Regions from separate parts of the Methylobacterium sp. CM6244 genome, predicted to be linked through region 2. Evidence: predicted binding sites of a transcription regulator. Region 2 holds the regulator's gene; each other region holds the start of a gene.
The links. The regulator PhoB, encoded in region 2, activates phosphate uptake and scavenging genes when phosphate is short. The targets are predictions, from matches to a motif close to TGTCATNNANCTGTCAT.

Region 1 (7,427 bases), 1.7 Mb from region 2:
CGCAGAAGATCGTCATCGTGCCGATGGCCGCGACCGAGAGCGCCATGGCGAGCGAGTTCCAATAGGGCGACCAGCCATCGGAATCGGCCGCCGCGAAGTCGTAATGGTCCAGGGTCAGGCCGAGGTTGTAGGGCCAGTAGCGGATGAACGAGGCCCAGACCGCGACCCCGTAGGTGCCCACGATCACGCCGGCCACGAGCATGGCGTAGACCAGGACGAGGCGGTCGCGGACCGGATGGGGCTTCGGCTCGTAGGGTACGGAGCGGGCCGAGAGCAGGGACGATTGCCGTCGCTGGATGAGCCGATCGACGATGAAGGCCAGCACCGCCGGCACCAGCATCAGGAGGCCGACCACGGCGCCCATGGGGAAGTTCTGCTGGCCGACTACCTGGCGGTAGGCGTCGGTGGCGAGCACCGGGTACTGGCCGCCGATCACCTTCGGGATGCCGAAATCCGTGACCACGAGGGTGAAGACCACGAAGGCCGCGCTGACGAGGCCGTAGCGGGCGCCCGGCAGCGTCACGGTCACGAAGGTGCGCAGGCGGCTCGTGCCCATGGCGGAGGCGGCCTCGTAGAGGCGTCCGTCCGAGAGGCCGAGGGCGGTGACGAGGATGATGAGGGCGTGTGGGAAGGCGTAGAGGCATTCGGCGAGGGTGATGCCGATCGGCCCGTAGACGCTGTGGCCGAACAGGAGCCCGCGCAGGAAGCCCTGGTTGCCGAGGATGTAGGTGAGCGCGATCCCCGAGAGCAGCGAGGGCGCGAACAGCGGCAGCAGGGCCAGGGCCAGGAACAGGCCCTTGAACGGCATCGCCGTACGGGTGAGCGCGTAGGCGTAGCCGAAGGCCAGGGGCACCACGAGTGCCACGACGATGCCGGCCACGGTGAGGCTGTTGAGCAGCGCATCGACCAGGGTCGGCGTCGCGAAGTAGGTGCGGAAGTTGGACAGGCCCGCCATCCCGCCATCCGGCGCCTCCAGGCTCTTGATCAGCAGCGTGCCCAGCGGCAGCGCGATGATGAGCAGAAGGAACAGGCACAGCACCGCGATCAGGGCGGTGCCGATGGCGGCTTCGGGCACGGTGCGGCGCTTGGCGGGCAAGGCTTCCGACAGGGACAGGGCCGCCTCCGGCAGGGACAGGGCCACCTCCGGCAGGGAGACGACGAGGGGGGATGTCCCCAGGACGGACTCGGCCATGGCGCGGCTCACGGGCGGGCGGCCACGGGGAAGGCCCGCAGGGCCGCCGGCGGCAGGGAGACGTAGAGGTACTGGCCTTCCATCAGGGCGAGGTCGCCGTGGAGATTGGCCGAGACGTCGGCGACCAGGGAGCCGCCCAGGTCGAGGCTCGGTTCCAGGCGGGCGCGGGTGAAGGCTCCGAGGAATTCGATGCTGCGCACCCGCACCTGGAAGGCGTTGACGTCGGTGGGACGCACGTTGCCGACCCGGATCTCCTCCGGGCGGAAGCCGAGGCGCACGGGACTGCCGGGGACGAAGCCGCGCCCGTCCTCGCAGACGAGATCGACGGCACCGACCCGGATCTGCCGGGCCGATCCCACCCGGGCGTCGAGGAACGTCATGGCGCCGATGAAGTCGGCCACGAAGGCGCTAGCCGGGTTCCGGTAGATCTCCGCCGGGGTGCCGACCTGCTCGATCGCGCCGCGATTCATCACCACGACCCGGTCGGCCATGGCGAGCGCCTCCCCCTGGTCGTGCGTGACCATGATGGTGGTGATCCCGAGGCGCTTCTGAAGCTGGCGGATCTCGTCGCGCAGCCGGGTACGGACCTTGGCGTCGAGGGCCGAGAGCGGTTCGTCGAGGAGGAGCAGGGAGGGCGAGGTCGCCAGCGCCCGGGCGAGGGCCACCCGCTGCTGCTGGCCCCCCGAGAGCTGGACCGGGTATTTAGGCCCCTGTTCGGGCAGCCCGACCAGGGCCAGGAGTTCGGCGACCCGCGCCGCGACCTGCGCCTTCGGCATTCGCCCGTTGACGAGGCCGTAGGCGACGTTGGCCGCCACCGTCAGGTTCGGAAACAGCGCGTAGGATTGGAACATGATCCCGAAGTCGCGCGCCGCCGGCGGCGCCGTCGAGACGTCGGCGCCGCCGATCACGATACGTCCCGAATCCTGCCGGTCGAGCCCGGCGATCAGGCGCAGCAGGGTGGTCTTGCCGCAGCCGGAGGGACCGAGGAAGCAGACGAACTCGCCCCGGCCGATTTCCAGGTCGATCCCGTCGAGGGCGGTGAAGGCCCCGTAACGCTTCGACAATCCCGAAACCCTGAGGAACGGCGTCGCATCGCGAAGCGTCATGGCGGTGCCCCCTGCTCTTTCGTGTGGTCGTTCAGGCTCGCTTTGCGTCGTCGCGGCTACTTCTTGGCAGCCTTCGCCTCGTAGCGGCGCGACCATTCGGCGAGCACCCGCTCGCGGTTGTCGGCCATCCAGCCGAGATCGTTCTTGATCATCGCGGCCTCGGCATTGGCGGGGTAGTTCGCCGGCACGTTGGCGACGCCCGGATAGGCCACCACCGCGTAGCTCTTGGCGTAGAGTTCGTTGGCGGCCTTGGTGGTGCCCCAGTCGGCGACCTTGCGGGCCAGATCCAGGTGCTTGGTGGTGCCGACGATGGCGTAGGCCTCTTCGTCCCAGCCCGTGCCGTCGGCGGGGACGACGACGGCCAGAGGTGCGCCCTTCGTCTTCTCCGAGGCGCCGCGCATGTCCAGCGACAGGCCGGCGGTGCGCTCGCCGCGCGCGGCCTGGACGCAGGGGGCCGAGCCCGAATGCAGGTAGGCGGCGATGTTCTCGTGGAGTTTGTCCATGTAGGCCCAGCCGGCCTCCTCGCCCATGCCCTGGAGCCAGCCGGCGACCAGCAGGTAACCGGTGCCCGAGGAGGCGGGATGCGGCATCACCACCTTGCCCTTGAGTGCGGGCACCAGGAGATCGGCCCAGCGCACGGGGGTCTTCACCCCGTCCTTCTCGGCTTCCGCCGTATTGAAACAGACCACGCCGATGGAGGCGTCGGTTCCGGTCCAGCTGTAGGGGCCGATGGAATCGCGGAAGGCGGGCTTCAGCGCATCGGCGCCCTTCGGCTCGTAGGTGGCGAGCAGGCCCTGCTTCTCGAACAGCAGCAGGCTGGAGGCGGCCAGCCCCATCACCATGTCGGCGCGGGGATTATCCTTCTCGGCCAGGAACCGTGCGGTGATGACGCCCGTCGAATCGCGCACCCAGACCACCTCGACCTCCGGCACCGCCCGCTCGATCCCGGCTTTGAAGGGAACGAGCTGATCGTTCTCGAGGGCCGTGTAGATCGTGAGCTTTGTGCGCTCGGCGGCCATGGCCAGGGTCGACGACGTCAGGGCGAGGGTCAGAGCGAGGAGGCCGAGGATCTTCATCGATAATGCTCCGGAGTCTTGTCGTTCCGACGTTTAAAGCCTGATGCATGACAGGAAGAAGACAAAACCCCGTGCAATCAAGTCCAGGCTTTTTGCATATGCTGCCTATTTCAATATCATGGCGCAGAATTACTTACGTTTATTGCGGGCGGCCGAAATCGACCCCCGGCGCTTGGCCGCGGGTCGATGTTGAAACCTTTCGATTGCTCCCGTGAACCGGTCTCCAGCCGTGACGCGGTGTCCCTTAGAGCGCTCTCCGCCGAAGCGGATGCCGGTTCGGCGAAAAGGAGCGCGGCAAAACAGAGGTCTGGAGCTGCACCCGGCCCAACGTGGTCGGGTGCAGCTCTAGCAGGCCTGTGGCATGCGTCCGGCGGCCAGCAATCCGTTGATATCGGCGACGACGCCCGGCAGGTCGGCGATCGTGTCGACGAGGAAGTGGGGCTTGGATTCCGCGAACAGGGTGGCGATCCGCGTCCGCTCGGAGGCGAGGCGATCGGCGGACAGCGCCCGGAACGCGTCGTAGGTCAGCCCCAGCGCGTTGCCCGAGCAGGTGAGCGCCACCGTCCACATGCCGGCTTTGCGGCCTTCGAGGATGCCCGGCACCGTGTCGTCCACCTTCACGCAGGCGGCGACGTCGTCGATGCCGAGCGCGATGACGTTCGCCAGCGCCTGGGCCGGAAAGGGGCGCCCGTTCGGAACTTCGTCCGTGGCCACCACATGGTCGGCGACGTAGCCGTTGGTGGCGGCGAGCGCGACCACGCGTTCCATGACGCGTGCCGGGTAACCGGAGCAGGAGCCGATCTTGAGCCCCCCTGCCCTGAGGTCGGCGATGGCGTCGAGGGCGCCGGGGATCACGGCCGAGTGCTCGGCGATCTTCTCGATCTGCAACGGCATGAAGCGCTCGTAGATCGCGGTGACGTCGGTGTCGGTGGCCGGATGCCCGTGGGCGGCCGCGTAGCGCGCCGCGATCTCGGGCTGGTTCAGAAGCGTGCGGATGTGGTCCCACTTGCCCATGCCCATCGGGCCGCGCGCTTCGGGCAGGCTGACGGCGACGCCGAATTCCGCGAAGGCCTCGACGAAGATCTGGGTCGGCGCGAAGGAGCCGAAATCGACGACGGTCCCGGCCCAGTCGAGGATCGCGGCCTGGAGTTTCTTCGGGGGGGTGTAGGACATGGCTGGACTTTCCGGGTGACCCGCGGAACGCGCGGGAGGCCGAGGAACGGGCGGTCAGACGGTCGTGATGTTCAGTTCGGTGAACACCGCCGCCACGGCCTCGACCGCGCGCTCCATGTCGGCGGATTCGACGTGGCCGATGCAGCCCACGCGAAACGTCTCCAGCTGCGTGAGCTTGCCCGGATAGAGGATGAAGCCCCGTGCGCGGACGGCGGCGTAGAAATCGGCGAAGCGGTACTTCGGGTCGCGCGGAGCGTGGAAGGTCACGATGATCGGCGCCTGGATCTCGGGCGCCAGGAAGGATTTGAGGCCGAGGCGCTCCATGCCGCGGATCAGCACGTCGCAATTGCGCGCGTACTTGGCGTGGCGGGCCGGCAGGCCGCCCTCCTCGTCGTATTGCAGCAGCGCCTCGTGGAGCGCCGCGACCACGTGGGTCGGCGGGGTGAAGCGCCACTGCCCGGTGCGCTGCATGTAATCGTGCTGGTCGCTGAGGTTCAGAGCCAATGAGGTCGAGTTGCCCTCGGCCCGCGCCAGGGCATCCGCCCGCGCGATCACGAAGCCCATGCCGGGCACGCCTTCGAGGCACTTGCCCGAGGCGGCGATCAACGCCTCGAACGGAACCGTGGCCGCGTCGATGGGGAGCGCCCCGAAGGAGCTCATCGCATCGACGATGAGGCCGCGCCCGTGGCGGGCGACCATTGCGGCGATCTCCGGCAGGGGGTTGAGGATGCCGGTGCTGGTCTCGCAATGGATCAGCCCGACATGGCTGATCGTGGGATCGGCCGCGAGCAGGCCGTCGACGGCCTCGGGCGTCGTGGGCACGTCGTCGGCGGTCTCGTAGACGCTATGATCGCGGCCCAGAGCTTCGCAGATCTTGGCGAGGCGCTTGCCGTAGGCGCCATTGACGAGGACCAGGACCTTGCCGGTGCGCGGCACCAGGGTGCCGATCGCCGCCTCGACCGCGAAGGTGCCGCTGCCCTGGAGTGGCACGCAGACATGGCTGCCAGTGCCGTTGGCGATGGCGACGAGGCGCTCGCAGACGCTGGCCGTCAGGGCGTTGAAGCTGCCGTCCCAGGAGCCCCAATCGGTCATCATCGCCGCGCGGGTGCGCTCCGACGTCGTCAGCGGGCCGGGAGTCAGGAGAATGGGAGCGGCTGTCATGGTGATCCTGCCCGATCTGCCGTGAGCGCCGTGAGCGCTTCGGGACAGGTAGATCTTGCGTTCGGGCAAGCCATCAGATCAAATCGTTTCTTGTGATGCCCGCCATCAGTCTCGCCGATAGGTCGCCATGAACCTGTTCCAGCTGCGCGCCTTCGACGCCGTCGCGCGGGAGGGCAGCTTTACGCGCGCCGCCCAGCGCCTCTGCATCAGCCAGCCGGCGGTGACCGGGCACATCAAGGCTCTGGAGGAGCGCTACGACCTCGTTCTGTTCCGGCGCACGGCACGGGCGGCGGAACTGACTCCGCAGGGCCGGGCGCTGTCCGAACTCACCGGCCCGCTCTTCGGCCTCGTGGAGCAGGCGGAGGATCTCCTGGAGGCCAACCGGACGCTGGTTTCGGGGCGGGTCGAGATCGCGGTGGATTCGCCCCATATCGTGATGCCGCTGCTCGCCCGCCTGCGGGCCCGCCATCCCGGCATCGTCGTCGGGCTGATCCTCGGCAACGCCGCCGATACCCGCGAGGCCCTGCTGTCGGAGCGGGCGAGCGTCGCCGTGCTCACCGAGGCCGAGGCGCATCCGGACCTCCACCTCGCGGAGATCGCGGTCTCGCGCATCTGCGCCGTGGTCCCGCGCGACCATCCCCTGGCGGGTCGCGCGGCGCTGGATCTGGCCGAACTCGACGGCGCCGCCATGGTGCTGCGCGAGCCCACCTCCGTGACCCGCCGAACCTTCGATCGTGCCTGCCGGCGCATCGGCATCGCGCCCGCCGTGCTGATGGAACTCGACAGCCGCGAGGCGGTGATCGAGGCCGCCGCTGCCGGAATCGGCATCGGCATCGTCTCGTCCCTGGAATGCGGCGAGGACGCCCGGATCGCCGCGATCCCGATCGACGGGCTGGACCTCGTCAATCGCCACGCGATCGCCTGTCTGGCGCGACGCCGGAACCTGCGCCTGATCCGTGTCGTGTTCGAACTGGCGGTCGATGCGGCGGAGGCGACGCGATGAGCCGGAAGCCCTCCGCACCGGAGAACCGGGCGCTGGCCGCCTCCCGCCACGACGCGATTCTGGCACGGCTCGGCCAGGACGGCAGCGTCAGCGTCGAGGCGATGGCGGACCGTTTCGGCGTCTCCCGCGAGACGATCCGGCGCGACCTGAAGGCCCTGGCCGAGCAGGGCCGGCTCGCCATCGTGCACGGAGGCGCGACCCGGCGCGCGGACGAGCCCGTCCTGGCCATCCGCGAGCGCGACAATCCGGCGGGCAAGGCTGCGATCGGACGGGTCGCAGCGGGGCTCGTCGAGGACGGCATGGTGGTGGTGCTCGATTCCGGCGCCACCACCCTGGCGGTGGCGAACGCGCTGGCCGGTCGCGACCCGCTCTTTTCCCGCCCCATGCCCAAGGGGCTGACGATCTGCACCAACAGCCTGCCGGTGGGGCTCCTGCTCTGCCGTGTCGCCGGCGTGCGGGTCCACTTCCTCGGGGGCGAGATCGAGGGCGCGGACGAGGCGGCTTTCGGCACCGAGGCGCTCACCGCCCTGGCGCGCTTTCGCGCCGACCTCGCCTTCGTGGGTGCCGGCGGCATTTCACCAAGCGGCGAGATCACCGACTTCGCGCCGCTCCCCACCGAGTTGCGCACCCACATGCTGGCGGCGGCGGAGCAGGGCTACGTGGTGGCCGACAGCACCAAGTTCGGTCGCCTGACCCCGATCCGCCTCGCGCCGATC
Region 2 (7,427 bases):
AGCAGAACAAGCTCAGCCACACTCTGATCCAGAACAAGGCCGGCAAGTTCCCGGCCCCGGATGATAAGGCGTTCCAGGCCGCCGCCGCCTCCGCCGATTGGAAGGCCGCTCCCGGCTTCGGCATCTCCCTCGTGAACCAGGCCGGCGACGAAGCTTGGCCGATCACCGCGGCCACCTTCATCCTCGTCTACAAAGAGCCGGCCGACGCCGCCAAGTCCGCGGAAGTGCTCAAGTTCTTCGATTGGGCCTACAAGAACGGCGACAAGCTCGCCGTCGATCTCGACTACGTGCCGCTGCCCGACAACGTCGTCGCCCTCGTCCACAGCGAGTGGAAGGAAATCAAGGGCAAGGACGGCAAGCCCGTCTTCTAAGGCACGTCCTCACGGACCGAACCACCCTCTCAGGCCCGGCGAAAGCGTCGGGCCTGCTCCACGAGAAGACATGGCGACACACCTCGCCACCCGTCTCCCCACGCGATACGACCCCTCAAGGTGAAGAAGTAGACGTCGGATGGCCGCCTTGACTGAACAGATTTCGCTGGCCCGCACGGGCTCCCCCGCTCGCAAGAAGCCGGGCGGCCTCGGCGACCAGCTCTTCCGCGCCGCCTCCTACGCGTCGGCGCTGCTGGTCCTCCTCTTCCTCGCGGGCATCCTCGCCTCGATCGCCTATGGCGGCTGGCCGGCCTTCGCGGAATTCGGCCTCGGCTTCATCACCTCCAGCTCCTGGAACATCGGCCAGGAGCAGTACGGCGCTCTCGTCGCCATCGTCGGCACCCTGGTCTCGGCCGTCCTCGCCCTCCTCATCGGCGTGCCGATCTCCATCGGCATCGCGGTCTACCTCACGCAGCTCTGCCCCGGCTGGGCGCGCAAGCCCGTCTCGATGACGATCGAGCTCCTCGCCTCGGTGCCGAGCATCATCTACGGCATGTGGGGCCTGTTCATCTTCGCCCCGCTCTTCGCCCATTACGTGCAGATGCCGGTCTCGAGCGTAGTGGAGGGCATGCCCATCGTCGGCACGCTGTTCTACGCCCGCGTCCCCTCGGGCGTCGGCATTCTCACCGCCGGTATCATCCTGGCGATCATGATCGTGCCCTTCGTCGCCTCGATCACCCGCGACATGCTCGACCAGATCCCCACCGTGCTGCGCGAGAGCGCCTACGGCATCGGCTGCACCACCTGGGAGGTCGTGCGCCACGTGCTGGTGCCGCAGGCCTCGGTCTCGATCATCGGCGCGGTCATGCTCGGCCTCGGCCGCGCGCTCGGCGAGACCATGGCGGTGACCTTCGTCATCGGTAACGCCAACCGCCTCTCCGGTTCGATCTTCGATCCCGGCTCCACCATCGCCTCGCGCATCGCCAACGAGTTCAACGAGGCCGACGGCCTGCAGCTCAACTCGCTGATGGCGCTCGGCTGCATCCTCTTCATCATCACCTTCATCGTCCTGATCATCGCACGCCTGCTCGTCCGGCGCGTGAAGGTCGCCTGACCCCGGGAGCCCGAATCATGGACGCCGTCACCACTCTCCCCACAACCGCGGCCCCGCCGCGTGTCAGCCGGGTCCGGTCGAGCCGCCGGGTCGCCGACAAGCTCCTCATCGTCGGCAGCACCGTCGCCACGCTGATCGGTATCGTCGTGCTGGGCTCGATCCTGCTCATGCTCATCGTCGAGGGCATGAAGGGCTTCTCGCCGCTGCTCTTCACCGAGCCGACGCCGGGCCCGGGCTCCGAAGGCGGCGGCATCGCCAACGCGATCCTCGGAAGCCTGGTCCTCACCCTCATCGGCATCGTCATCGCGACGCCGGTGGGTGTCATGGCCGGCACCTATCTGGCCGAATACGGCCGCAACTCGAAGCTCGCCGACGTGATCCGCTTCCTCAACGACATCCTGCTCTCGGCCCCCTCGATCCTCATCGGCCTGTTCGTCTACACGCTGATGGTGCGACCGATGGGGACCTATTCGGGCTGGGCCGGCGGCGTGGCTCTCGCCATCATCGCCACCCCGGTGATCGTGCGCACCACCGAGGACATGCTGCGCCTCGTGCCCTCGACCCTGCGCGAGGCCGGCGCGGCCCTCGGTGCCCCGCCCTCCATCGTCATCAAGAGCATCACCTGGCGCGGCGCCAGCGCCGGCATCGTGACCGGCATCATCCTGGCACTCGCCCGCATCGCCGGCGAGACCGCGCCGCTGCTCTTCACCGCGCTCAACAACAACAGCTGGTTCTCGCCCAACCTCATGGGCGGCATCCCCAACCTTCCGGTGATGATCTACCAGTTTGCACTCTCGCCCTACTCGAACTGGCAGCAGCTCGCCTGGGCCGGCGCCCTCCTCATCACCGCTACGATCCTCGCCCTGTCGATCGTGGCCCGCTTCGTCATCAAGAGCGAGCGGGCGCGCTGATCCCGCGCCCCCGTCCCACCCCGTTTTCGACAAGGACACGCATCCGATGAACGCCGCTCCCGCGATCACGCAGGCCCAGCTGACCGGTCGCCACCAGGCCGACGATCAGGCCCCCATCCGCATCGCCGTGAAGGACCTGAACTTCTATTACGGCTCGTTCCACGGCCTGAAGTCGGTCAACCTCAACTTCCACGACCGCCAGGTCACCGCCCTGATCGGCCCGTCGGGCTGCGGGAAGTCGACCCTGCTGCGGACCTTCAACCGCATCTACAGCCTCTATCCGGAGCAGCGCGCCGAGGGTGAGATCCTCCTCGACGGGCAGAACGTGCTCGATTCGAAGGTCGATCTGAACGAGCTGCGCTCGCGCATCGGCATGGTGTTCCAGAAGCCGACGCCCTTCCCGATGTCGATCTACGACAACGTCGCCTTCGGCCTGCGTCTCTACGAGAAGCTGCCCAAGGCCGATCTCGACGTGCGCGTCGAGGAATCCTTGCGCAAGGCCGCCCTCTGGGACGAGGTGAAGGACAAGCTCAAGCAATCCGGCATGGGTCTCTCCGGCGGTCAGCAGCAGCGTCTCTGCATCGCCCGCACCGTCGCCCAGCGTCCCGAGGTGATCCTGTTCGACGAGCCGACCTCGGCCCTCGACCCGATCTCCACGGGCCGCATCGAGGAGCTGATCGAGCAGCTGCGCTCGGAATTCACGATCGTCATCGTGACCCACAACATGCAGCAGGCCGCGCGCATCTCGCAGTTCACGGCGTTCATGTATCTTGGCGAACTGGTCGAGTTCGGCCCGACGACACGGATCTTCATGAACCCCGAGAAGCGCCAGACCCAGGACTACATCACCGGCCGCTTCGGCTGAGCCCGCCGGGGCCGCGTTCCGCGGCACCGGTCCCGATCCTATGCGATGCGGGCTGCCAGGGGCGGCCTCGGTCGAGGAGTGCGAGCATGCCCAACCACATCGTCAGTTCCTACGACACGGAACTGGAAAACCTGCGCCGCTCGATTTCCGAGATGGGCGGGATCGCCGAGAAGATGATGACCGATTCCGGCAATGCCCTGGTGCGCCGGGACGTGCCCCTGGCGCAGGCTGTCATCGCCGCCGACAAGCGTCTCGACGCGATCCAGCACGAGGTCGAGGAGCGGGCGATCCTGCTCATCGCCAAGCGCCAGCCGCTGTCCATCGACCTGCGCGAGACGGTATCGGCGATCCGCGTGTCGAACGATCTCGAGCGGATCGGCGACCTGTCCAAGAACGTCGCCAAGCGTGTGGTCGCCATCGCCGATCAGATCCAGCCGCAGAAGATCGTCATCGGCGTCCAGCATATGGGCGATCTGGTGCAGGAGCAGCTGAAGGACGTCCTCGACGCCTATGGCAGCCAGGACGTGAAGGCCGCCCTCGACGTGTGGGAGCGCGACGATTCCATCGACGCCCTCTACAACTCGCTCTTCCGCGAGCTGCTGACCTACATGATGGAAGATCCGCGCAACATCTCGTTCTGCACGCATCTCCTGTTCTGCGCCAAGAACATCGAGCGGATCGGCGATCACACCACCAACATCGCCGAGACGATCCATTATCTCGTCACCGGCACGAACGAGCTCGCCGAGCGGGACCGCCCGAAGAACGACGCGTCGAACTACGCCACCGTGTCGATGCCCGCCAGCGCCTGATCGCTGCCCCTGCCGGCCGCTCCAGCACACGCTCGGCGCGGCCGTCGCGTCCATCCGGGACGGTCGCCATCACCCTGAAAACATCCGCATGAACACGCGCATCCTGATCGTCGAGGACGAGGAGGCCCTCACTCTCCTCCTCCGCTACAACCTGGAAGCGGAGGGCTTCGTCGTCGATTCCGCCGCGCGGGGCGACGAGGCCGATCTGCGCCTTCAGGAGCAGGTTCCCGATCTCGTCCTGCTCGATTGGATGATGCCCGGCCTGTCCGGCATCGAGCTGTGCCGCCGCATCCGCGCACGGCGGGAGACCGAGCGGCTGCCGGTGATCATGCTGACGGCGCGGGGCGAGGAGGGCGACCGCATCCGCGGCCTCGGCACCGGCGCCGACGATTACATCGTCAAGCCGTTCTCGGTGCCGGAGCTCCTCGCGCGGGTGCGTGCGCTCCTGCGCCGGGCCAAGCCGACCCATGTGTCGGACCTGCTGGTGGCCGGCAATATCGAACTCGACCGGGTCAGCCACCGCATCCGCCGGCAGGGCCGCGAGATCCATCTTGGGCCCACCGAGTTCAAGCTCCTCGAATTCCTGATGCAGAGCCCCGGCCGCGTGTTCTCGCGCGAGCAGCTGCTCGACGGGGTCTGGGGCCACGACGTCTATATCGACGAGCGCACGGTGGACGTCCATGTGGGCCGCCTGCGCAAGGCGATCAACCGCCCGCGCCAGAGCGACCCGATCCGCACCGTGCGCGGCTCCGGCTATTCCTTCGACGAGATGTTCTCCACGGACGAGTGAGGCCACGGCCGGCTTCTCGCCGCTCCGTCCGGAACGAGCATCCCCATCGTGACGATGGTGGGTGGCCTTGCCCGCGGGCGATCCTCGCGAACCGATGCCATTCCGGCCGCCACGAGATATCGCGTTCGATCTCGGACGTCTGTCCGTTCCGGCATGTGCTCGCCCCCGGAGGGGGCAGGCATTCACCCATCTGGCGGGCAGAATAAGCCCTCTTCCTTCCAGGGGAGGGGGAACGGTCACGCCTGTCGAATCCTCCTGAATAAGGGGAACAGTCGTCAGGCAGATGTCTGAATCCGTCAGCCCTGGGGGCGTAAATCCGACGTTTGGTGCCCGCTGCCGGGTCTACTTTCGGCCCAACGTCGACGGATCCTGCGGCCGCCGCCATCCGCTGAAAGCGGACATTGATCATGGGCGGAAACGACCGCTCCACTATGCGGTTTATCCGCTTTCGACGTCGCTACGTCACCTTGTCAGGTGACGTCGGGCTTCAGCACCCGCGTGTCATACCAACCGAGACGACGGTCATCGGCGGATCGCAAGGTGAGTTGAGCGACCGGAGCCCCGACTTCACGATCGACCAAGCGAGACCGGCGATCGGTCGGCTCATAGAGATGAGCCTCCCCCCATTGTCGAAGCGCGACGATGACGAGGAAAAGGCCGCGCCCCTTCTCCGTCAGGACGTATTCCCGGTAGGCGGTCCCGTCCGAGGCGGGCGCCGTCTCCAGAATTCCCCGTTCGGTCAGGTCGCGAAGGCGGGTCGCCAGCATACCTTTGGCGATGCCGAGACCAGTCTGGAACTCACTGAAGCGCCGCACTCCGTCGAAAGCATCGCGGATGATGAGGAGCGACCACCAGTCGCCAATGACATCGAGCGCACGCGCAACCGGGCACCCGGCGTTCCAGAGGCTGACGCGCTTTGCCACGAAGGTACGCTCCCGTTTCAAGCTGGTCTCAATTTAGAACTGGAATGAGCCGGTCACAAGTGGTCTCAAGATGAAACCAGATTGGATGTCATCGACAGGACCGCCATGACGCACGGAAGAGATGGGCAAACCTCCACCGAGCCGGAGGGGGCCTTGCCCAGGACGACGATCCTGATTTTCGCCGTCGCCGCCGGCTTGAGTGTCGCGAACATCTACTACGCCCAGCCCCTGCTCGATGCGATGGCGCAGGAGTTCGGCATCTCGCCTGCCGCGATCGGGCTCGTGGTGACCCTGACCCAGGTCGGCTACGAGCTGGGCTTGATCTTCATCGTGCCGCTCGGCGATCTCATCGACCGCCGTCGCCTCATCCTCGGCCAGGGGCTTCTGTCGGTGCTCGCGCTGGTGGCGGTGGCCACGGCCAAGTCCGGAGCGATCCTGTTCGCCGGCATGGCGGCGGTTGGGTTGCTCGCCGTCGTGGTTCAGGTTCTGGTCGCATTCGCCGCGACGCTCGCGACACCGACCGAACGAGGTCGGGTGGTCGGTACAGTCACGAGCGGCATCGTGATCGGCATCCTGGCGGCGCGCTTCGCGGCCGGGATACTGGCCGATATCGGTGGCTGGCGAGCGGTCTATCTGGTCTCCGCGATCCTGTCGCTCGCCCTCGTCGGCCTGCTCGTGCGCGTCCTGCCACGGCATCGGATCCCGGCCGGAACCGGCAGCTACGTCGCCGCCCTCCGCTCGGTCCCCATCCTGTTCCTCAGCGAGCTGGTCTTGCTGGTTCGGGGTGTTCTCGCGCTTCTGATCTTTGCGTCGTTCAGCACATTCTGGACCGCGCTGGTGCTGCCGCTGAGTGCGCCGCCCTTCTCCTACTCCCATACCTGGATCGGCCTGTTCGGCCTCGTAGGCCTGGCGGGAGCGATGGCCGCGACGGGGGCCGGGCGGCTCGCGGACCGGGGCCACGGTCAATGGACGACGGGAGCAACTCTCGTGCTTCTGCTCGTATCGTGGGCGCCGATTGCGCTGCTGCCGGTATCGATTCCGGCCCTGATCTTTGGCGTCGTCCTGCTCGATCTCGCCGTGCAGGCCGTTCATGTCACGAATCAGAGCCTCATCGTCTCCCTGCGTCCCGAAGCCAGCAGCCGGCTCATCGGCGGCTACATGGTGTTCTATTCAGTGGGCAGCGCCCTCGGCGCCGCTGCTGCGACGTCCATCTATGCCCGGGCTGGCTGGCCCGGCGTCTCGGCGCTCGGAGCGACGTTCAGCGCTGCGGCCCTGCTCGTATGGCTGTTCACCTTGCGCGCGGTGCGGACATGTCGAACGTAACTCGGTGATCCAACCGGAACGGCAGCTCCATCCTCGATCTTCGCGGAGAACGGCCGGTCCGCTCACCACCCATCTCGGACGCTCAGGGCGGGTACCAACCATCAAAGTTTGATGACGACAGGGCGCGGGTAACGGAGGAAGGCGCCAAGTTGCCGTCGATGCCGGCTCAGCGGTCGAGGCGGCGCATCGAACGGCTGTCCCGCTCGGCGTTGCGCCGAATCCTGTCATCCGCTCGGGCCCGGTCGCGCTGGACCGTCTCCATACGCCGGAGCGTCTCCGTCTGCTCGCGGTGGGCCCGCGCCAGGTCGCTCACCGCGT
Region 3 (7,427 bases), 910 kb from region 2:
AATGCCTGGTCTCGGCGTGGCGGGTGCCACGACGAGCCCGCCGCGGTGCCTCCGCGCCTCTCTCCGCGACGGATGCGGCGCGCGTCGTGGTCTCGGGCTTCGCCGCCTGGGCCGGACTGCTCTGGGGGGCCTCCTGCACCGCCTGAGGGGAGACAGGTTTCGCCTCACTCTTGGGTTCGGGCTTCACATCGGCCTTGGCCGGGGGGTCGACCCAGGCCGGGCGCCCCTGCGCCTCGGCGCTGACCGTAGAGACCAGGGCCACGAGAAGGGCGGCCGAGCAGGTGGAGAACAATCCGTGGTGCATGGCATCTCACCGCTGTCGCGAACGACGTGGAAGGTGGGCACGACCGCATCAGAGCGCCCGGCCGAAGGAAAACGCCGAAGGGAAACGTCAGGGTCGGGTGTTCGGTTGCCCGCGTCGAACCGGGTCGTTCGCCAAAGGACCTCGCCCCGGCAAGAGACCTAGCATACCGCCGCGCCGACCGGTCGGGTCAGCCCCCGTTCCCCGCGCTATGCCCGTTGTTCCCAACGATTGGCCGACATTCTCCGCCGAAGTTGCAGGCACGCTCTCTCCCTGGGAGCATCCTGTCCCCGGGGCGTTGCCGCCGATCTCCTGAAGCCGTTCTCCTGGGCATGACCTCTTGCCATCCTCGCGAGAGCGCCCACCTCTTGAGAGCTTGACGGGTCCGGGCCCCTCTGGCGGCCGAGGCGTCGGCCGCGATGTCGGACTCCTTCTCTGCCTTTGCGCTGACGCGGCGCGAACGCACCGGGGGGTTCTGACACACGTGGTTGTATCGATGATCTTTTGCGGCATCTCGGCATGCTCGTTTTCGGAGGTGGCCTCATGAGTGCCGCATCCACTCGCCGGGCCCTCCTCCTCGTCAATCCGAACGCTCGGAACGGCTCGTTTTCCCTCGACGCCGTGCGCGATTCCCTGCGCGCCGCCGGCATCGAGCCCTTCGAGCCGCCGGGCGATCCCGATTGCACGGCAGTGATCAAGCGCCACGCGAAGGAGTGCGATCTCGTCATCCTCGGCGGTGGCGACGGTACCATGAACTCCGCTGCTCCCGCTCTGGTCGAGACCGGATTACCGTTGGGGATCCTGCCGCTCGGCACCGCCAACGACCTCGCCCGCTCCCTCGGCCTGCCCACCGACCCGGTGGAAGCCGCCGAGCTCATCGGCACGGCGAAGCCCCAGGCGGTGGATCTCGGCTGGGTCAACGGCCGCTACTATTTCAACGTCGCGAGTATCGGCTTCTCCGCCGATCTTGCGGGTGACCTCACCGCCGAATCGAAGAAGAAATGGGGCACGCTCGGCTACGCCATCGCGGCCATGCGCGTCCTGAGGCGGGTACGTCCCTTCACGGTCTATCTCGAACATGACGGACTGACCGAGACCATCACCACGATCCAGGTCTCGGTGGGCAACGGGCGCCACTATGGCGGCGGGATGACCGTGGAAGAGACCGCCACCGTCGATGACGGCAAGCTCGATTTCTATAGCCTGGAGGTCACGCATTGGTGGCGGCTCATCGCGCTGCTGCCAGCCCTCCGTCGGGGCACCCAGGGCAAAGCCGCCGACGTTCGTGCCTTCAACACCACCGAGATCGTAGTGAAGACGAAGAAGCCTCGTCCGGTGAACACCGACGGGGAACTCTCCACCTATACGCCGGCGCATTTCAAGGTCGTGCCCAAGGCCCTCCGGATCTTCGCGCCGGAACCTTCGGAGCGTCCCGGCATCGTGCCCGCCGCATCCTGATCTTCCACCGCTTTCCGACCTGACGACGTTCGAGGTTCTCTCCCCGTGGATTCGCTTCTTCAACTCGCCGCCGACCCGACCGCCTGGGTGGCGCTCGCCACCCTCATCGTGATGGAGGTGGTGCTCGGTATCGACAACCTGATCTTCATCTCGATTCTCACCAACAAGCTGCCGGCCCATCAGCAGACCAAGGCCCGCCGCATCGGCATCGGCCTCGCTCTGATCCTTCGCCTCGGCCTGCTCGGCACCGTCGCCTACATCGTCCACCTGACGCAGCCGGTCTTTGAGATCTTCGGCAAGGCCTTCTCCTGGCGGGACATGATCCTCATCGGCGGCGGCCTGTTCCTGCTGTGGAAGGCGACGAAGGAGATCCATGAGAGCGTCGATCCCGACGACGGCCACGAAGACGCGTCCGCCCCGGTGGCGCTGAGCTTTGCCACAGCTGTCGGCCAGATCCTGGTCCTTGACCTCGTCTTCTCCATCGACAGCATCATCACGGCCGTCGGCATGACCGATCACGTGCCGATCATGGTGATCGCCGTCATCACGGCCGTCACCGTCATGCTGCTGGCAGCCGACCCGCTGGCGCGCTTCATCGCCGCCAACCCCACCGTGGTGATGCTGGCTCTCGGCTTCCTCATCATGATCGGCATGACGCTGATCGCGGAAGGTTTCGGCGCCCATGTGCCGAAGGGCTATATCTACACTGCCATGGCCTTCTCGGCCGGCGTCGAGGGGCTCAACCTCCTCGCCCGGCGCCGGAAGCGCGGCAAGACCAGCGCGGGGTAGGGGCAAAGCCCCTCCCCTTCCGTTTCACGGGAAAACGAAGAAAGGCCCGACCGGGATAACGGTCGGGCCTTTCTTCGTTCGATCATCGATCGGTCTTGGCGGATGGGCTGAAACTTCGCTCGCTCGCCTACGCAGCCGGCTGAGTGTCCGCGGCCAACGTCGCCGGTCGCTGACGCGTCTTCGTGACCGCCTACAGGATCGGCTCGCGCAGGGCCGAGGTCTCGCGGGCACAGATCGCCGCGTCCGGTGGCAAGCCTTCTTGCGAGAGGTTCTTGCCAATCTCCACCCGTGCCTTTTCGAGATCGGCCCGGAAGCCCGCATCGCCCTGGAGCGCGCTGATGACGACGCTGGCCGTGGTGCGTCCGGCCTCCACGTCGCTGGCCCAATGCACGCCGCAAACGATGCGGTTCTCGCCGTAAGCCTTGCCGCGCAGGAAGAACTGTGTGGCCTTCTCCGGCACCAGGGCCGCGAGGATGGATGCGTAGGCCCAGCCTTGAGTCGCGTGACTCGAGGGGAAGCTGAACGCGTCTCCGAGTTCGCGGGTCCGCGCCACGCAGATCTCCGCGTCGTTGCCGACGAAGGGACGCAGGCGACGGTAATGTTCCTTGAGTGGGCGGGTGGCCCGGCTGATATCGAGGCGCGTGCGTTCGAGCAGCGTCATCAGGGCCGGCGAGCGGGACTGATCGATCTTGCGCCCGAGTACGCACGCGAAATCATCGAGGATGGCCGAGGGGCCGTCCGCCACATCCGCCGTGGCGAGTTCCCAGCGCGCGCTACCCTTCAGGGCGCGGGTCGCCGAGAAGATGGTCTTATCCGCCGTTTCGGCAGCCGATTGACCCCGCGGGGGCGGAGGCAGGATCGCGACTGTATCAGGTGCTGTGGCGTCGGACAGATAGGGCGCGCGTGCCGGCATCCCCGGCGTCAACGGAGTCGCTGCGACGGCTGGCGCCGACCGAGGCTTTCCGCTCGTGGCTTTGGTGTCCGCGGGGTTCGGCGTGGGCGCCTGCGCCATGACGGGAGCCGCCATGAAGGCGCAGGACGTGAAGGCAAGCGACGCGAGAGCGGGAAGCAGAGGAGACATGGCAGCGGCTCAGGGTGAAATGCGTCGGGAATGGCAAGCGATAGGGGAGCCATAGGGTTCCTGAACGACACTCGTATGGCACTCGAAACGCATGACATTTCGTCATTCCGTAACGAATGTGCCCCTCGACGGCCGCGGGATCCCCCTAACGGATGCCCGCGCGGATCGCGGCGGCGACCTCCCACGGATATTCCTCGTGCGGGCTGAGGGCCCCCGGAACCGAAGCCTTGGCCACATGGCCGGCGGCGATGAGGGCGTCCATCTCGGCGCCGGACCGGCGCGGGGCGCGTTCGGGACGCAGGACCAGGATCGGCGGAAGCCCTTCGGCTTCGAACAGGGCCAGGAAGTCCTTGCGGGCCTCGAACGGGTCGAGCCCTCCGGTGACGAAGGCCGCCGTGCCGAAACGGCCACCCGGCTGGAGCGTCACGGCATGTTTGTCGGCGATGATGCCCGGCGTGACGTGGTCCGGATCGGCATAGACATGCGCGCGCATCATCCGGCCGATCACCGGGGGACTGATATTGATGCGGTAGAGCGCCTCGCCGAGAAGCGGAAGCTCGATGGCCTTGCGGATCCCCGAGAGCCAGCCACGGCGCGCGTCGCCGAGCGCGGTGGGCAGCGGTCCACGCCATGTGGGAGCGACGAGAGCGAGCTGGTCGAACTGGCCTGGATGCCGTTGGGCGGCCGCCACGAGATAAGGGGCCGCATGACCCGCCGCGATGCCGATGGCGTAGGGTCCCGGCACGGCTGCGATCAGCGAATCCATGAAGGCATGGAAAGTCTCCGGCTCCATGGCGATGCGGGATCGCGGATGGTTGCCGAAGCCGGGCCAGTCGGGAATGAGGCAGCGGTAGTCGTGGCCCAGGATCTTGGCCAGGGGCCGCATCTCCGCCCGTGCTGAGATCGACGACAGGGCGGGCAGGAGCAGAGCGGCCGGGCCGCTCCCGACGATGTCGCACGGCGTAGGGACCTTGCGCTCCAGCACGTCGAGCTGAAAGCCACGGGTGGAGTGGGCAGGCTCGATCATCGTTGGCAACGCCTCATCCGGGACGGTCTGCATCGGATTGGAGATCTAACGCGCCGGTCGCTGCCGCATAGGCCGGCTCGGTGTCGCGCCAGGGCCGAGGACGAGCGTCCGCCTCCCCTCTTTCCTCGACGGGAAAGAGGGGAGTGCCGATCCGCGTCGAATGCGTGCGGGTCTCAGGTCCGGAGCAGCTCGTTGATGGCGGTCTTGGAGCGGGTGCCGGCATCGACGCGCTTGACGATGACGGCGCAGTAGAGGCCGGGGCCGGGCGTGCCGTCGGGCAGGTCCTTACCGGGCGTCGTGCCCGAGACCACCACCGAATAGGGCGGCACGCGGCCATACATGACCTCGCCCGTGGACCGGTCGATGATCTTCGTCGACGCGCCGATATAGACGCCCATGGAGAGCACGCTGCCCTCACCGACGATCACGCCCTCGGCCACCTCGGCGCGAGCGCCGATGAAGCAATTGTCTTCGATGATGACCGGGTTGGCCTGGAGCGGCTCGAGTACGCCCGCGATGCCGGCGCCGCCGGAGATGTGGCAGTTCTTCCCCACCTGCGCGCAGGAGCCGATCGTCACCCAGGTGTCGACCATCGTGCCCTCACCCACATGGGCGCCGAGATTGATGAAGGAGGGCATCAGCACCGCGCCCGGCGCGATGTAGGAGCCACGGCGCACGAAACAGCCCGGCACGGCCCGGAAACCGGCCTCACGAAAATGCTTCTTCTTCCAGCCTTCGAACTTCGATGGCACCTTGTCCCACCAATTGGCGCCATCGGGTCCGCCATGGATGATCTCCATGTCGTTGAGGCGGAAGGACAGCAGCACCGCCTTCTTGAGCCACTGGTTGACCTGCCATTCCTCGCCGACCTTTTCGGCCACGCGGGCCTTGCCGGTATCGAGAAGATCGAGAGCCTCGTCCACGGCGTCGCGCACGGCGCCCTTGGTCGAGACGTCGATGCCGGCACGCTCCTCCCAAGCAGTCTCGATGGTGGTGGAGAGATCGGCGTGGGACATGGTGGCGTTCCGGTCGGTTAGGGGGAAGGGCCGTGCTTACAAAAGGCGGCCCGGCCTGTCACCTCGGGGCATCAGGCGAGACGCAGGCTCACTCGCGGCAGCCGTTACGGGTTTCCTCCCGCACGATCTCGCCGACCTTCGCCCGGTCGCGGGCAGAGAGCGGGACGTCGCGGATGTCGGAGAAGCGGCAATTGACGTTGCCGAAGGCCGAGATCGCCCGCTGCGTCTTGAAGCAGTAGCCGGCCTCCGCATAGACCGCGTTGCGCTCGCCCCAGAGCTCGTCGCAGGGGGATGCGGCCAGGGCGGGGGCGGCGGGCAGGAGAGCGAGGCACAGAATCACGAGGGCACGCATGGGCACTTCCTGGGCAGGTGTGAGAACCTGAAGGCTTGTGGCCCGTCTGTGCCGGTTTCGCCAGATCTCGGAGCGCGCCGATCGGCCGTCAGAACGCATCGATCCTGGCGCGGACGCCGTCGAGCCCCTTCACCAACGCATCCAGGTCGTCGGCGAGGGTGGCGTGGATCGTCTCGGCCGCGTCGGGAAATTCCTCGAGCACCCGGCGCATCAGCGTGGGCGTGATTCGGACGACCTCCGCCGGTGTCACGGCATGGGCATCGGTGGGGCGCTCGCCGCGCAGGAACAGGGCCATCTGTCCGATCAGGGCGGAACGGCCTACCCGGACGGGCTCGGCTCCGTCTACGCGGGGCGCCAGTTCGATCGTTCCGGACATGACGACGAACCCGCCATCGCTGCGCTCGTCGCGGGCGAACAGGACGTCGCCCGCCGTCAGGCTGCGGCGCTCGGCGGCGAAGGAGAGGAGTCTCAGGGCATCGCGCGCCATGTGGCTGAACAGGGGCGCGGCCGCCAGGATCGCGATGTCGTCGTCGAGCCCCAATGCCGTGCGCTCCCTCAAGACGGAGGTAACCCCTCCGACGGATCAAGCCTTAGCCGAAGGCGGGCGAGGGGGAAATCCGGCGCTGCACCGGCGCAGGGACGGAGCGTCGATCAAACAGATGTCATGAAACCGGTCGATAGACGCGTCTCTCAAGCAAGACGAAGACGGAAATTCCGGTGTCCAATCACTTCTGCCTGGATCCGAACGATCCCTATGCGCAATCCGAAGTCCTGGTTTTCTTCGAAGGCCAATATCCGGATATCCGCCTGCTGTCGGTCATCGACCGCAACGACGACGAAATCCTGTCGGATCTCGTCTACGAGCAGCAGCGCGACCTCATCCGGGAGATTGCGGCCTTCTACACGTCCGGCGGTGATGCGCCGAACGCGGCTGCCTGATCCTCAGGGCAGCAGCTTGTAGCCGCCGCCTTCCGTCACGAGGATGGCGGTAACGGCCGGGTTCGGCTCGATCTTCTGGCGCAGGCGGTAGATGTGGGTCTCCAGCGTATGCGTGGTGACCTGCGCGTTGTAGCCCCAGACCTCGGCCAGGAGCGTATCGCGTCCCACCACTTCGCGGCCGGCACGGTAGAGGAAGCGCAGGATCGCGGTCTCCTTTTCGGTGAGCTTCAACTTCGAGCCACGCTCGCAGACGAGGAGCTTCGCGCCGGGGCGGAACGTGTAGGGGCCGATCTGGAAGACGGCGTCCTCGCTCGCCTCATGGCTGCGCAGATGCGCGCGGATCCGCGCGAGGAGCACGGCGAACTTGAAGGGCTTGGCGACATAATCGTTGGCGCCCGCCTCCAGGCCCTCCACCATGTCGTCCTCCGAATCCTGCGCGCTCAGCATGATGACCGGTCCGCGGT

Region 1: ACYQML_RS17195 (putative 2-aminoethylphosphonate ABC transporter substrate-binding protein) is a predicted target of PhoB. The motif match lies at 3,422-3,438, and genes of this name have one in related genera.
Region 3: ACYQML_RS05120 (acid phosphatase) is a predicted target of PhoB. The motif match lies at 3,694-3,710, and genes of this name have one in related genera.

Annotation. Positions count from the first base shown of each region.
Region 1 is NZ_CM139247.1:3,682,407-3,689,833, reverse strand. It holds gene ACYQML_RS17205 (putative 2-aminoethylphosphonate ABC transporter permease subunit) at 1-1,192, opposite strand, end outside; gene ACYQML_RS17200 (putative 2-aminoethylphosphonate ABC transporter ATP-binding protein) at 1,201-2,298, opposite strand; gene ACYQML_RS17195 (putative 2-aminoethylphosphonate ABC transporter substrate-binding protein) at 2,355-3,374, opposite strand; gene phnX (phosphonoacetaldehyde hydrolase) at 3,720-4,547, opposite strand; gene ACYQML_RS17185 (2-aminoethylphosphonate--pyruvate transaminase) at 4,602-5,708, opposite strand; gene ACYQML_RS17180 (LysR substrate-binding domain-containing protein) at 5,836-6,711, shown strand; gene ACYQML_RS17175 (DeoR/GlpR family DNA-binding transcription regulator) at 6,708-7,427, shown strand, end outside.
Region 2 is NZ_CM139247.1:204,204-211,630, reverse strand. It holds gene pstS (phosphate ABC transporter substrate-binding protein PstS) at 1-371, shown strand, start outside; gene pstC (phosphate ABC transporter permease subunit PstC) at 511-1,485, shown strand; gene pstA (phosphate ABC transporter permease PstA) at 1,503-2,396, shown strand; gene pstB (phosphate ABC transporter ATP-binding protein PstB) at 2,443-3,261, shown strand; gene phoU (phosphate signaling complex protein PhoU) at 3,348-4,073, shown strand; gene phoB (phosphate regulon transcriptional regulator PhoB) at 4,162-4,863, shown strand; gene ACYQML_RS00980 (winged helix-turn-helix transcriptional regulator) at 5,334-5,786, opposite strand; gene ACYQML_RS00975 (MFS transporter) at 5,892-7,109, shown strand; gene ACYQML_RS00970 (hypothetical protein) at 7,276-7,427, opposite strand, start outside.
Region 3 is NZ_CM139247.1:1,110,110-1,117,536, forward strand. It holds gene ACYQML_RS05105 (hypothetical protein) at 1-304, opposite strand, end outside; gene ACYQML_RS05110 (lipid kinase) at 845-1,759, shown strand; gene ACYQML_RS05115 (TerC family protein) at 1,805-2,548, shown strand; gene ACYQML_RS05120 (acid phosphatase) at 2,739-3,629, opposite strand; gene ACYQML_RS05125 (alpha/beta fold hydrolase) at 3,775-4,656, opposite strand; gene dapD (2,3,4,5-tetrahydropyridine-2,6-dicarboxylate N-succinyltransferase) at 4,830-5,672, opposite strand; gene ACYQML_RS05135 (YARHG domain-containing protein) at 5,761-6,024, opposite strand; gene ACYQML_RS05140 (cyclic nucleotide-binding domain-containing protein) at 6,113-6,565, opposite strand; gene ACYQML_RS05145 (hypothetical protein) at 6,742-6,963, shown strand; gene ACYQML_RS05150 (response regulator transcription factor) at 6,967-7,427, opposite strand, start outside.